Heliomicrobium gestii: one gene and its partners. The main gene of each other region encodes a partner of the protein of the gene in region 2 in a complex. Links are inferred from orthologs where the notes say so. Each region holds a gene or a part of one and is shown on either strand. Other genes may lie near its edges.

The links.
Region 1: rny (region 2) and pfkA share a complex: the UniProt entries of both Bacillus subtilis proteins name them as parts of the possible RNA degradosome complex. The link is inferred for Heliomicrobium gestii from one-to-one orthologs.
Region 3: rny (region 2) and GTO89_RS16090 share a complex: the UniProt entries of both Bacillus subtilis proteins name them as parts of the possible RNA degradosome complex. The link is inferred for Heliomicrobium gestii from one-to-one orthologs.

The regions. Positions count from the first base shown.
Region 1 is NZ_WXEX01000009.1:33,585-38,226, forward strand. The notes cover bases 583-3,528. They hold pfkA (6-phosphofructokinase), read left to right. Parts: upstream 583-1,544; coding sequence 1,545-2,513; downstream 2,514-3,528. Other genes in these bases: GTO89_RS11280 (pilus assembly protein TadG-related protein), read left to right, coding at 583-1,390; GTO89_RS11290 (hypothetical protein), read left to right, coding at 2,549-2,734; pyk (pyruvate kinase), read left to right, coding at 2,774-3,528. Also shown: accA (acetyl-CoA carboxylase carboxyl transferase subunit alpha), read left to right, coding at 1-213; more of GTO89_RS11280, read left to right, coding at 323-582; more of pyk, read left to right, coding at 3,529-4,564. UniProt on the Bacillus subtilis protein: Catalyzes the phosphorylation of D-fructose 6-phosphate to fructose 1,6-bisphosphate by ATP, the first committing step of glycolysis.
Region 2 is NZ_WXEX01000010.1:21,244-25,931, forward strand. What follows is about bases 784-3,775. They hold rny (ribonuclease Y), read left to right. Parts: upstream 784-1,510; coding sequence 1,511-3,040; downstream 3,041-3,775. Other genes in these bases: GTO89_RS11890 (regulatory protein RecX), read left to right, coding at 784-1,139; GTO89_RS11900 (hypothetical protein), read left to right, coding at 3,189-3,710. Also shown: recombinase RecA, read left to right, coding at 1-564; more of GTO89_RS11890, read left to right, coding at 561-783; GTO89_RS11905 (TIGR00282 family metallophosphoesterase), read left to right, coding at 3,830-4,612. UniProt on the Bacillus subtilis protein: Endoribonuclease that initiates mRNA decay. Initiates the decay of all SAM-dependent riboswitches, such as yitJ riboswitch. Involved in processing of the gapA operon mRNA, it cleaves between cggR and gapA.
Region 3 is NZ_WXEX01000019.1:23,918-28,594, reverse strand. The notes cover bases 657-3,637. They hold GTO89_RS16090 (polyribonucleotide nucleotidyltransferase), read left to right. Parts: upstream 657-1,057; coding sequence 1,058-3,217; downstream 3,218-3,637. Other genes in these bases: GTO89_RS16085 (polysaccharide deacetylase family protein), read left to right, coding at 3,384-3,637; rpsO (30S ribosomal protein S15), read left to right, coding at 692-955. Outside these bases: GTO89_RS16110 (bifunctional riboflavin kinase/FAD synthetase), read left to right, coding at 1-81; GTO89_RS16105 (hypothetical protein), read left to right, coding at 155-361; GTO89_RS16100 (hypothetical protein), read left to right, coding at 380-604; more of GTO89_RS16085, read left to right, coding at 3,638-4,124; GTO89_RS16080 (D-alanyl-D-alanine carboxypeptidase family protein), read left to right, coding at 4,297-4,677. UniProt on the Bacillus subtilis protein: Involved in mRNA degradation. Catalyzes the phosphorolysis of single-stranded polyribonucleotides processively in the 3'- to 5'-direction. Necessary for competence development in Bacillus subtilis.

The DNA of each region.
Region 1 (4,642 bases), on a different replicon or contig from region 2:
GAGCCCTCTGGCGGCGCCCACCGCAACCCGATCGGAACGGCGAAAGAACTGGCGGCGGCGCTCAGCGGCGAACTGGAATCGCTGATGGCCCTTTCCGACCAGGAACTGCTCGAAGGCCGCTACAGCAAGTATCGCAACCTGGGGTTGCACTGCATCGATGATCAGCCCTTCGCACCTTGCGGCGCGGACGCTTCCGATGCGGCCGAGATGTGATTGCGAAACAAATAATCAAAAAGACGTCGCCGGGCGCAAGCACCGGCGGCGTTTTCTTTTACCTTCCGTCCGCCCTTTCCGTACAATGCAGAGAGGGGGGGTTACGGACATGCGCGATCACAACAGGCGCAACAGCGATCAGAAGGGCGCCATCGTTATTTTTTTTGCCCTGCTGCTGCCCGTCCTGATCGGCTTTCTCGGCTTGGCCATTGACCTGAGCTGGCTGTACCTGAACAAACAGAAGGCCCAGGCGGCCGTCGATTTCGCCGCCTTGTCGGCGGCCCAGAAAGTCGTCGAAAACCCAGCGGCGGCCAGCGCGGCGGCTACTACGATGGCGGCCAAAAACGGCCTCGACCCAGTCAACTTCCGGATCGAACAGGATGAGCACGGCATCGCCAACATCGTGCGCCTGGAGGCGTCCAAAGGGGTCGATCTCTTTTTTCTTCCTTTATTCGGCTACCGGGAGTGGGCGCTCCACGTCACGGCTGCGGCGAAGGCCTATGATCGGGCGGCGCCGGTCTTTCGGTACACGATCTTCGCCGGTTCGGACACATCGGCACTGTCTCTCTCCGGCAACGGCAACACCATCAACGGCAAGGTGCGGGCCAATGGCGGCCTAGACATCACCGGCACGGGAAATCAGTTTACCGATGTCGTTGAATATGGCGGCGCCTTATCCGGCATGAGCGGCAACAGTTTTACTCGGTTGCCCCTTTTGATGTCACCGGCGCCCTTCTCCCTGCCCGGCTGGGCCGAATTGCGCGACGGCGCTGTCCAATCCTATGCGAGCGGGCTCGTCATCACAGAGATGAACCTGAACGGCATCCTCTATGTCGATGGCGATGTCACCGTCGAATCGGCGTCATTGAGCGGAAGCGGGGTGATCGCCGCCTCCGGCGACATCCGCATCACCGGCACGGGAGCGCGGTATAACGGCGCCGGGAGCCGGGCGGCCTACTACTCGCGGAAAAACATCTTTGTGAGCGGCGACGGGCTGCAGGTGGACGGTGTGCTCTGCGCGCCGGCAGGAAGCATCATCGTTTCTGGTTCAACGAACCGGCTCGTGGGGGCGCTGACGGCGTCGACGATCACATTGAACACATCACAGAGTCTCTTTTTCTACGACGCCTCAGCCGTCGGGCTGCTCACCGGAAAAGGGGCGCAATTGTTAAAATAACGATTGCGCGAACAAGTTGGAAGGAATAGGGGCAAGAGGAAAGAATCTTTCTTGGGGAAAAGGGTCGCAAGCCGGAAGAGGCTTGCGGGCAGTCTAGTATGGAACGGTGATTCCGAAGGGAAGAGCGATAGTCAAGAGCGGTTTCTATGGAGGGATGGGATTGGTTCAACATATCGGCGTCCTCACCTCTGGCGGCGATGCGCCCGGCATGAACGCCTGTGTGCGCGCTGTCGTCCGGATGGCCATATACCAGGGGATCAAGGTGTCCGGGATCCTGCGCGGCTATGCAGGCCTGCTGGCCGGTGAGATGCGCCCCATGGACGTGGGATCTGTCGGCGACATCATCCATCGCGGCGGCACGGTGTTGCGCACGGCCCGCTGCAAGGAGTTTTTTGAGGAGAAAAACCAGGCTTTGGCCGCCGGCAAGCTCAAGGCCGCCGGCATCGACGCTCTCGTCGTCATCGGCGGCGACGGCTCCTTCCGCGGCGCCCAGGCCTTGATGGGCCACGGCATCCGCATCGTCGGCATTCCCGGCACCATCGACAACGACATCCCCGGCACTGACTACACCATCGGCTTCGATACGGCCGTCAATACGGTCCTTGACGCCATCAACAAAATCCGCGATACGGCCACCTCCCATGACCGGACCAACGTGATCGAGGTCATGGGCCGGCGAGCCGGCCATATCGCGCTGTTGGCCGGGCTGGGCGGCGGCGCTGAATCGATCCTCGTTCCCGAGGTCTCCTTTGACATCGACGAGGTCTGTGCCCGGTTGATGCGCGGCCATGAGCGTGGCAAGCTGCACTCGATCATCCTCGTCGCCGAGGGGGCCGGCAGCGCTGTCGAGATCGGCAAGCGTATCGAAGAGAAGACCGGCCTGGAGACGCGAGTGACCATCCTCGGTCACATCCAGCGCGGCGGCAATCCGACGGCGACCGACCGGATCTGGGCCTCTCGCATGGGCGCTCAGGCAGTGGAAGCGCTCTTGCGTGGTCAGAGCAACATCATGCTGGGCGTGCGCAAGGGAGAACTGATCGAAGAAAATCTGGACAAGGCCTTGACGGAGCGCAACGGCCTAGACGAGGAACTGTACCGGTTGGCGGGCGTGTTATCCATTTAAGAAGCCGGGGGTAAACTATCCTCGGGGTGAGCGATGTGTTTTCTGATCAAAACTGGACCAAGGTTCGCGGCGGTCTGTATGGCGCAGCTGTCGTTGTGCTGCTCAGCGGGGCGTTGCTCTACGGGTATCATTCACGGCTCGGCTCCCTGCTCCTGATCGGAGGGGGCGCCTGGTTCGTCTACCTGTTGGTGACAAAATCGGCCAAAGGCAAGGTCAAGTAAGGGAGCGCCGCCGCGCTTCGACGGGGGAGGTTCGAATTCATGCATTCCATTTCCCAGGAGGCGTCTTCGACCGGGAGGCCTCGCACCAAGATCGTCTGCACCGTCGGACCCGCCAGTTCCGATCCCGCCATCTTGACGGAGATGATCCGGGCCGGCATGCGGGTGGCCCGGTTGAATTTTTCTCACGGCACCTATGAGGAGCATGCCGCCCGCATCGCTGCTGTCCGCCAGGCTGCCGGGGCTTTGGAACAGCCCATCGCCATCCTCCTCGACACAAAAGGCCCCGAGATCCGTCTCGGCCAGGTGGCTGGTGGTAAGGCAACCCTTGCGGAAGGCGCCGAGGTCACCCTCTTTCCTGACGACGGGACACTCGGAACTGCGGAGCGCCTGCCGATCAGCTATGGCGGGCTCGTGGAGGATGTGCGACCGGGCGTGCGGGTGCTTATCGACGACGGGAACATCGAGATGGAAGTGATCGCCGTCCAGACAGGCGAGATCCGCTGTCGCGTCAAAAACGGCGGCGACGTGAGCAGCCGCAAGGGCGTCAGCGTCCCCGGCGTGGCCCTGCGCATGCCGGCCATCAGCGAGAAAGAGGTGAAAGATCTCGAGTTCGGCATCGCCCAGGATATGGATTTTGTCGCCATTTCCTTTGTTCGCGACGCCTCCGATGTGCTCGGCATCCGCAAGATATTGGAGGATCGCGGCGCCTCTATGCAGTTGATCGCCAAGATTGAGAACCACCAGGGCGTCGATAACATTGACGAGATCCTGGCCGTTTCTGACGGGATCATGGTCGCTCGGGGCGATCTCGGCGTCGCCATTCCGACGGAAGACGTCCCTCTTGTCCAGAAGATGATCATCGAGAAGTGCAACATCGCCGGCAAGCCGGTGATCACGGCGACACAGATGCTCGACTCGATGATCCGCAACCCTCGGCCGACGCGGGCGGAAGCGACCGATGTGGCAAACGCCATCCTCGATGGGACTGACGCCATCATGCTCTCCGGTGAAACGGCGGCCGGCAAGTACCCTGTCGAGGCGGTGACGATGATGGCCCGCATCGCCATACGGACAGAGCGGGTGCTGCGCCATGACGAGGAGTTGGATCGCCGCCGCAAATCGGGGCTGGGATCGGTCACCGATTCGATCAGCCACGCCACCTGCAGCATCGCCGCCGACCTGGGGGCCAAGGCGATCATCACCTTGACCAAAGCGGGATCGACGGCCCGCATGGTCTCCCGCTACCGTCCCGAATGTCCGATCATCGCGGCCACGCCGGAGACAAAGGTGTTGCGCCAGATGGCGGTCGTCTGGGGCGCCGAACCGATGAAGGTGCAGGAAACAGCGGGCACTGATGAGATGCTGGGCGATGCCATCGAATGCGCCTTGAATGAAGGGCGCATCGCTTCGGGTGACCTCGTCGTCGTCACCGCCGGCGTGCCTGTCGGCGTATCGGGGACGACGAACCTGCTCAAGGTCCATGTGGCCGGCCGGATCCTGGCTCACGGCATGGGCATCGGACGGAAAAAGGCGGTCGGCAAGGTTCGCATCTGCCGCTCCCCCGCAGATGCGGCTCGATTGGAAAAGGGCGAAATCATGGTCGCTTTCGGAACCGACCGCGAATACGTGCAGGCTCTTGAACGGTGCGCTGGCATCATCACCGTCGAGGGTGGCCTCACCTCCCATGCCGCTATCGTCGGCTTGCAGTTCGGCATCCCTGTTATCGTCGGTGTGGACAACGCTTTTGAGGCGCTCTCTGACGGGGACATCGTCACCATCGATGCGACTGAACGGGGGATGGTGTACGAGGGGACAGCCCGGGTGTTGTAAGGTCATCATGCAAACACTGGAGGAACTCCTGCTTGTGGAAAAAAGAGGAGTTCCTAAATTTTTAAAATATATTGACAG
Region 2 (4,688 bases):
GAGATGGGCGACACCCATGTGGGCTTGCAAGCGCGCCTCATGTCCCAAGCCTTGCGCAAATTGACCGGTGTCGTCTCCAAATCGAAAACCTGCTGCCTCTTCATCAACCAGATCCGTGAAAAGGTCGGCGTCATGTTCGGCAACCCCGAGACGACGCCGGGCGGACGGGCGCTCAAGTTTTACAGTTCTGTCCGGTTAGAGGTTCGCAAGGTGGAAACGCTCAAGCAGGGATCCGACATGATTGGCTCGCGCACACGGGTCAAAGTCGTAAAGAATAAGGTAGCTCCGCCCTTTAAAGTGGCTGATTTCGACATCATGTACGGTGAAGGCATTTCCCGCGAAGGCAGCCTGGTCGACCTGGCTGTCGACATGAGTATTGTCGAAAAAAGCGGCGCTTGGTACTCTTATAAGGGCGACCGTCTGGGACAGGGCCGTGAAAACGTCAAGGAATTCCTCCGCAACCACCCCGATCTGGCGGCAGAGATCGAGAACATCATCCGCGGACGCACCGAGAGCGCCCGTATCGCCGCCACTGCCGCGCCTGCCGCAGGAGACAGCGAGTGAGCGCAACCAGGGGGCTCGGCTTCGGCGGCATGGGGGGCAAAAGACAAAAGGAAAAAGAAGCAATCACGCCAGAGGAGGCCTGGTCAAAGGCCCTCCTCTGGCTTTCTCGTCGTTCCCTCAGCCGTCGCGAGGTGGAGACGCGACTGAAGCGGCTTGGCCTTGCTGAGGAGAATACCGAAGAAATCCTGGAACGACTGCGGGAAATCGGTTACCTCGATGACAGCCGTTTTGCCCGCTCCTTTGCCCGCTACCGCGTCGAAACGTCCTCCGCCGGCTCCCAGAGGCTGATGCGCGACCTGGCCGTCCGTGGCATTGAAGAGGTGGAAGCCAAAGCGGTCATCGAGGAGTTCCTCCCTGAGGCGGAGGAAGAGGCGCGAGCCCGCCGTCTCGCCGAAAAAAAACTGGCCGAATGGGCGCGCTCGGGACGATACGCTGACGGGGAAGAGCCGGCGAGAAGCCGGGACGTAGCCGCCCGTCTGGGCCGTCATTTGCAGCAAAAAGGATTTCCCTTGTCCATGATCTACCGACTGATCGACAGCCTGGAAGGGGAAGGGCGATTTACTTTTGATGTTTAGGCCTGATGCGGTCGACGCCGACGATGCCGTGGACAACTTGACACAATATCTGAAAAATATTAAAATGGTTAAAGGGAAGTTAAGGTTTTCGCGGAGTTTTTCTCGCCGCTTGTGACGGGCGTTTCTTATATATTACATTCTACAGCGTTCCCTACGTGTGAGGATATAGGAGCCTCTCAACCCTCTCCGGGTGCTGTGATGGGCATATAAGAAAATAGGCGTCACAGCCTGTTTACGTCAGGCTGTGGGTCATTCGCCATAGATACAGGTGGAATGAATCCTCCCGAAACCGAGTTTCTTCTCGGTTTTTTCTATTTTGCCAACTACTTCATTTTTGGTTAAGCGGAAAAGTGAGGAGGTGAAAGGACTCAATGGAATGGATTATCACTGGCTTAGTGGCCGTCATCGCTTTTGTTGGCGGGATTTTTTACCGGAAGTCCATTGCGGAAGGGAAAATCGGCTCTGCCGAAGAACGGGCGCGCCAAATCGTCGACGACGCTGTAAGAGAAGCGGAAGCGAAACGTCGCGAAGCGGTGCTGGCGGCCAAGGATGAAGTTCACCAGATGCGTTCCGAGGCCGAACGGGAAAACCGGGAACGGCGCAACGAACTGCAACGTCTGGAACGTCGTCTGTTGCAAAAGGAAGAGTCCCTGGACCGGAAGATGGAATCGATGGAGCGCAAGGAAGACAACCTGCAGCGCCGTGAAGATGAAATCGAAAAACTCCGGGCCGGACTGGCGGAAACGCTGCAAAAGCAGGTCGCCGAACTGGAACGGTTGTCTGGCTTGACTTCAGAAGAGGCGCGGACGCTGCTTCTGTCCAACATTGAAGACGAAGTGAAGCATGAAGCGGCCATGATGATTAAGACGATCGAGAATCAGGCCAAGGAAGAGGCGGAAAAGCGCGCTCGCGAGATCATTTCGCTGGCGATCCAACGCTGCGCCGCCGACCATGTGGCTGAATCGACCGTTTCTGTCGTGGCGCTGCCCAATGACGAAATGAAGGGCCGCATCATCGGCCGTGAAGGACGAAATATCCGCACCCTGGAGACGCTGACGGGCATCGATCTGATCATCGATGATACGCCGGAAGCGGTCATCCTCTCCGGTTTCGATCCCATTCGCCGCGAGGTGGCGCGGATCGCCCTGGAGAAGCTGATCCTCGATGGCCGGATTCATCCGGCGCGGATCGAAGAAATGGTCGAGAAGGCTCAAAAAGAGGTGGAACAACGCATCCGAGAGGAAGGCGAACAGGCCACCTTCGACACGGGCATTCACGGGCTCCATCCCGAATTGATCAAGCTCCTGGGACGTCTGCGCTGGCGCACTTCCTATGGACAGAACGTGCTCAAGCACTCGATCGAAGTGGCCCACCTGGCTGGCTTGATGGCCGCCGAATTGGGTGTCGATCCCGTCCTGGCTCGCCGCGCCGGTCTGTTGCATGACATCGGCAAAGCGGTCGACCACGAGATGGAAGGCAACCACGTCAGCATCGGTATCGATCTGGCCAAAAAATACCGCGAATCGCGGGAAGTCATTCACTGCATCGCCGCCCATCACGGCGACGAAGAGGCGCGCACCATCGAGGCGGTTCTGGTTGCGGCGGCAGACGCCGTTTCAGCGGCTCGGCCTGGCGCTCGACGGGAGACCCTCGAATCCTACATCAAGCGACTGCAAAAGCTTGAGGAAATCGCCGACTCTTTTGAAGGCGTCGAGAAAGCCTTCGCCATCCAGGCCGGACGCGAGATCCGCATCATGGTCAAACCGGACAAGGTGGATGATGCAGAGTCGCTCCGCGTCGCCCGGGAAATTGTCAAACGGATTGAATCTGAACTGGAATATCCCGGTCAAATCAAAGTCGTCGTCATTCGCGAAACCCGAGCGGTTGACTACGCCAAGTAAACCGTTGTCAAGCGAAGGCCGATCCGTTGCGGATCGGCCTTCCTGTTTTGCCAGCAGCTTTCTCCTAGGTTCGCGGACGAATAGGGAAGGATTTTGCCATCCTATGTAGAAACAGTTCACATTCGAATGCCGCGAGGAGTGACCCTTTTTGAGCTTGCGTTTTAAACAAGGACCGGAAGTGAACGGCAGCATGGGACTGTTGATCTCGATCCTGGTCCGCTATCCGGAAGTGGGCACCGTCAATTATGACCCGGCGCGCCGGGTTTTAAAGTTCACTTTTCTCCTGCAGCGCGAGAGTGGCAAGGACAAGTTGCCCGCCATCGCCGAGGGCGTCAAAACCGCGCTGGAGGTCTTTCATGAACTGGAAGGACTCTCGCCGTCGGTGACCTCTGTGGAACCGCGTGTGGGCGATGGCTTGGCCAGCCTGGAGGTCTATCGCGATGTGGAGAGCCTATCGCTGAATGAGATCGCCCTCCTGATCGATTTGCTGAATCAGCAGGCCGGGCAGGTCATCCTCTCGGAAGATGAGGGGGAGGCCTTGCAGGAAGAGGAGCGGTTGTGGCAGGAAGAACTGATCTCCCACATGCTGGACAGCCTGAAGAGCGGAGGGTATGATCAACAGGTCTATGCCTTCCGGGAAGAGGGACGGGTCATGGTCTATAATAAGTAAGCCATTGGACATAGATGAATCGGTTCCATGGAGAAACTGTGGTTGACAGCGGCCACAGTTTCCTGCATAGTGGGGAGACATGGCGAAAGAAAATGACGTACGTTGGAGGCCGAAGGGATTTGCGCATTCTGTTTATCGGTGATATCGTCGGCAAGCCAGGGCGGCGAGCCGTTGAGTTGATGGTGCCCAAGTTGGTCCGGGAACGGGCGATCGATTTCGTCATCGCCAACGGTGAAAACGCCGCCGGCGGTAACGGCATCACGCGAGAGATCACCCACGAACTGCTCGACCGGGGGATCCATGTGCTGACCATGGGCAACCATGTCTGGGACAAACGAGAGATCCTGGACTTTATCGATAGCGAACCACGTCTCATTCGGCCGGCAAACTACCCGATGGGCGCGCCGGGGCGAGGTTGGGGCGTCTTTACCCTGCCCGATGGCAAACGGATCGCCGTCGGCAATTTCTGCGGTCGTGTCTTTCTCGATAACCTGGATTGTCCCTTTTACGGAGTGGGCCGCATGCTCGAATCCTTGCACGGCCAGACCGATTATGTGTTCATTGACTTTCATGGCGAGGCGACATCGGAAAAGGTGGCCTTCGGCTATCACCTGGACGGCCGCGCGACGGCGGTGGTGGGGACCCACACCCATGTGCAGACGGCCGATGAGCGCATCCTCGCCGGCGGTACCGCTTATATCAGTGACGTCGGCATGACAGGCCCCTATGACTCTGTGCTGGGTGTGAAGAAAGAGGCGATCCTGCGCAAATTCATCACTGGACTGCCGGTCCGCTTCGAGACGGCGACAGGGCCGTTGCAGTTCTGCGCTGTTATCATCACCTTGGGTGATAAGGGCAAAGCCACGAAGATTGAACGGGTTTTCGAAAAGTTTGAGGGGTAACGGAAACACCTTCACAGGTATTCCATCGCGGTGATGAACCGTCGATAAAACGATGAAAGGCGCCTCTTATGCAGGG
Region 3 (4,677 bases), on a different replicon or contig from region 2:
CATGGGGACCTGCAGGACACGCGGCACTTCTTCCACTCCCAGCGGGAACATATCTTTCCGAACCGGATCATAGAAATTTAAGCGACACCTTTCCTTTACTTCGCAAAATGACTATGCTACAATGTCACTTGTGACTCCGGGGAAGGAGGCGCCCATGGGACTGCCGCTGATCGACGAGCATCACCAGGAACTCCGTTCCATTGCCGGCGAGGTGGCCCACATCTGCGCCAGTGAGGAGTTTCTGGCTTTGAAGTCCGAATTGGAGCTGCTCTACCGTTTGGCTGGAGCAGAGGAACCAGCGCGGTTGGCTTTTCAGGACGCCCTGTACGCCTTGTTGAATGACAAAAGCGACGGGTCCTGAAACGGTTGGTAGCGAGCGATGCTACGTGTCATCGTGACCGACCATGCCCGCAAGCGCCTGTACAACCTGCGCCAGGAACGCATCTCCATCATTGACATCGAAACTGCAGCCCATGATATCCCCGGTCATATCCCGACGGCGACGCGCTTTCGCGGATTTGTGGCCCGTTCCGGCCGGGTTTTTGATCTCGTCATCAAAGACATCGCCACCGGGCGGCTGGTGATCACCATCATCGGCAAATGATTGAGTTCCATCGGCTCAGATTGCCGACCCTCCGGCGGCTTTCTTGGCTTTTGGAGAATACAGTGTAAGGAGGTGACATGGATGGCATTGGACAACGTACGCAAGCAGGAGATCATCGGCAAGTTCAAGCAACATGAGAAGGACACCGGTTCTCCGGAAGTGCAGATCGCCATCCTGACGGATCGGATCAACTACCTGACGGGGCACCTGAAAACCCACAAAAAAGATCACCACTCCCGCCGGGGTCTGCTGAAGATGGTCGGTCAGCGTCGGAATCTGTTGGCTTACCTGAAGCGAACCGATATTGAGCGTTATCGCAAGCTTGTGACTGAGCTTGGGCTTCGTCACTAAAAAAATGGAAAGAACGGGGAAACCCGTTCTTTCTTGCGTATGAGCGAGTTTTTTTAATGATGGAAGGAAATACTAACATATACGTCGAATATCTTAATGTTTATGAGAGGAGGGTATATTTTCTTGCAAGTATTCTCCATGGAAATTGCCGGACGCACTCTGACCGTTGAAACAGGACGGGTAGCCAAACAAGCCGGTGGCGCTGTCCTCGCCCGTTATGGCGATACGGTCGTCTTGGCGACGGCGACTGGCTCGAAAGAACCCCGGCCCGGTATCGACTTCTTCCCCTTGACCGTCGACTATGAGGAGCGTCTCTACGCTGTAGGAAAAATACCAGGTGGTTTCATCAAGCGGGAAGGTCGTCCCACCGAGAAGGCCATCCTGTCGGCGCGGTTGATCGACCGGCCGATCCGGCCCTTGTTCCCCAAAGGTTTCCGCAACGACGTCCAAGTCGTCGCCACCGTCATGTCAGTCGATCAGGACTGCCCGCCCGATATCGTGGGCATGATCGGCGCTTCCTGCGCCCTCAGCCTGTCTGATGTCCCCTTTGAAGGTCCCATCGGCGGTGTCCTCGTCGGACGGGTCAACGGTCAGTTGCTGATCAACCCGACGACGGAACAGGCCGAAAAGAGCGATATGCATCTCGTCGTGGCCGGGACGAAGGACGCTGTCATGATGGTTGAAGCCGGCGCCAGTGAGGTGCCGGAAGAAGACATGATCGAAGCGATCATGTTCGGCCACCAGGAGATCCAGCGCATCGTCGCCTTCCAGGAAGAGATGATGGCTGCCGCCGGCAAGCCGAAGCGGGAAGTGCCCCTCAAACAGACCAATCCCGAAATCGATCAGGCTGTGCGCCAATATGTAGGCGACAAACTGCTCCAGGCCATCCAAAACCCGGACAAGCTCACCCGGGAAGCCGATATCCAGGCAGTCATGAGCGAGACCGTCGAAGCCCTGTTGCCGCAGTTTCCCGAAGAGGAAAAAGGCATCCGTTCCGTTCTCGATGATATGGAAAAAGAGATCGTCCGGAAACTGATCACCGTGGACAAGCAGCGTCCCGATGGCCGGAAGGTGGACGAGATCCGCAAGATCACCGTCGAGGTGGGCATTCTGCCCCGCACCCATGGCAGCGGTCTCTTCACCCGTGGTCAGACCCAGGTGCTCAATGTTTGCACCCTCGGCACCATCGCCGATCTGCAGATCCTCGATGGCCTCGGTGTGGAAGAGTCGAAGCGCTATATGCACCACTACAACTTCCCGCCTTACAGCGTCGGTGAGACGCGGCCCATGCGGGGACCGGGCCGTCGCGAAATCGGCCACGGCGCGCTGGCCGAACGGGCGCTCCTGCCGGTGATCCCGTCGGAAGATGAATTCCCCTATACGATCCGTCTCGTGTCCGAGGTGGTCGAATCGAACGGCTCCACGTCGATGGCCAGCGTCTGCGGTTCCACGCTGTCGCTGATGAACGCCGGCGTGCCGATCAAAAAGCCTGTCGCCGGTATCGCCATGGGCCTGATCAAGGAAGGCGAACACTTCTCCATCCTCTCCGACATCCAGGGCATGGAAGATCACCTGGGCGATATGGACTTCAAGGTGGCCGGCACCGCTGACGGCGTAACGGCGCTGCAGATGGACATCAAGATCAAGGGCGTCAACCGGGAGATCCTCAGCCAGGCCTTGCGTCAGGCTCGGGAAGGCCGCATGTTCATCTTGGGCAAGATGCTCGCCGTCATTGACAAGCCGGCGACCGAGATGTCGCCCTATGCGCCGCGGATCATCACCATGTCCATCGACCCCGACAAGATCCGGGAAGTCATCGGACCGGGCGGCAAGACGATCAATAAGATCATTGCCGAGACGGGCGTCAAGATCGATATCGAAGACGACGGCCGCATCTTTATCGCCGCTACTGACACCGATGCCGCCAACAAAGCCGTCCGCATCATCGAAGGCATCACTGCTGACGTGGAAGTGGGCAAGGTCTACACCGGCAAGGTGACGCGGATCATGAACTTCGGCGCCTTTGTCGAGGTCCTGCCTGGCAAGGAAGGACTCATTCACATCAGCCAACTGGCCGAGGAACGGGTGGCCAAGGTGGAGGATGTGGTCAAGATCGGCGACGAAGTGACTGTCAAGGTCGTCGAGATCGACAAACAGGGACGGGTCAACCTCTCCCGCAAAGAAGTGATTAAGGCCGCCAAACCGGCCGTGACAGGCGCCATGCCGAACGGAAGACCCGACGAGATGCGCAAACGGTTCTAATCGAACAAGATGAACCCATGCGAAACAGGCAAACTCAGCAACGAGTTTGCTTTTCTCGTTTTCGCCTTCTTGCCGGACTGCTCTAGGCATAGATCTCTAGGGATCCGAAGTGTCGACTCGATTTTGGGCATGATCTCCGAACCGATGCGTCGAAAGGGGGAAGACCATGCGCGCCCTCTTCATCCCCTGGACCTTTTTGCGGGTGCTGTTGACCTTGACGGTTGTCTGCCTGCTGTTGGCCGGCATGACCCAATTTGTGATCACGCTAAACCAAGACATTGCTGAGACAAGCGGTCGAAGTGAGGCGGACAGCGTTGTGCGGCGAGGTCCGCCCGTCAACAAAGTGGCCCTGACGATCAATGTGGATTGGGGTCAGGAACATATCCAGGCGCTTCTCGACAGCCTTTCCCGCCATCAGGCCAAGGCGACCTTTTTCTTTACAGGCCGCTTTGCCGATAATTTTCCCGAGTATGTGACGAAGGTCCATGAGGCAGGTCATGAGGTGGGCAATCATGGCTATTCCCATCCCCATCCGACCCAGATCTCGGAAGGGGCCAACCGGGAAGAGATCCGGCGGACCCATGGCGCTTTGGTCAAACTGACCGGCCTGGCGCCGAAGTGGTTCGCCCCTCCCTATGGGGAACTGGACGAGCGGGTCCTTTCGACAGCCCGTCAGGAAGGATACCGGACCATCTTATGGACTGTCGATTCGGCCGATTGGCTTAAACCTTCCCCCCAAGAATGGATGAAGCGTGTCACAGCGGGAATTGGACCAGGGGCGCTTGTGCTGATGCATCCCACAGCGCCGACGGTTCAGGCGCTGCCATCCCTGCTCAACTATATAAAGGAAAAGGGGTGGCAAGCAGTTACCTTGACGGAACTGCTGGGAACGGCGGAGCGACCATAAAAAAAGCGATCCGGTGCAATAATAAACCCGGCAGTTGCTTGCCGGGGAGGAAAGCGAAGTGGCCTTTACAGGGGGAACCTGCCGGACCGTAAGAGTGTCTCCGCTTCCGTGGCTGTTTCAGGCGTCATTAGGATCTTTTCGACTCATCCGGTTCTCGAGGATGACCCTTCAGTTGTCTATATTCTTATCTCTGATTCTTATTCAGCCGGCGGGATGCAGCGCCGGGCCTCATGTGACAGCCGATGCGGCTGTGCTCATGGATGCCGCGACAGGCAAGGTTCTCTTTGAGCGGCAATCCCACCAGGCGCGCCCACCGGCTTCGACGACGAAGATTGTGACGGCGCTGCTGGGATTCGAGTATGGTGATCTGGAGGATGAGGTGATCATCAGCCAAAAGGCCGGTAGTACCGGCGAGGCCAGCATTCACCTCTTCCCCGGCGAGCGGGTCGCCCTGGGCGATCTGCTGACAGGCGCCCTGGTCCGTTCCGGCAATGACGCCTGTGTCGCCATAGCTGAACATGTCGCCGGCAGTGAAGAGTTTTTCACCCTCTGG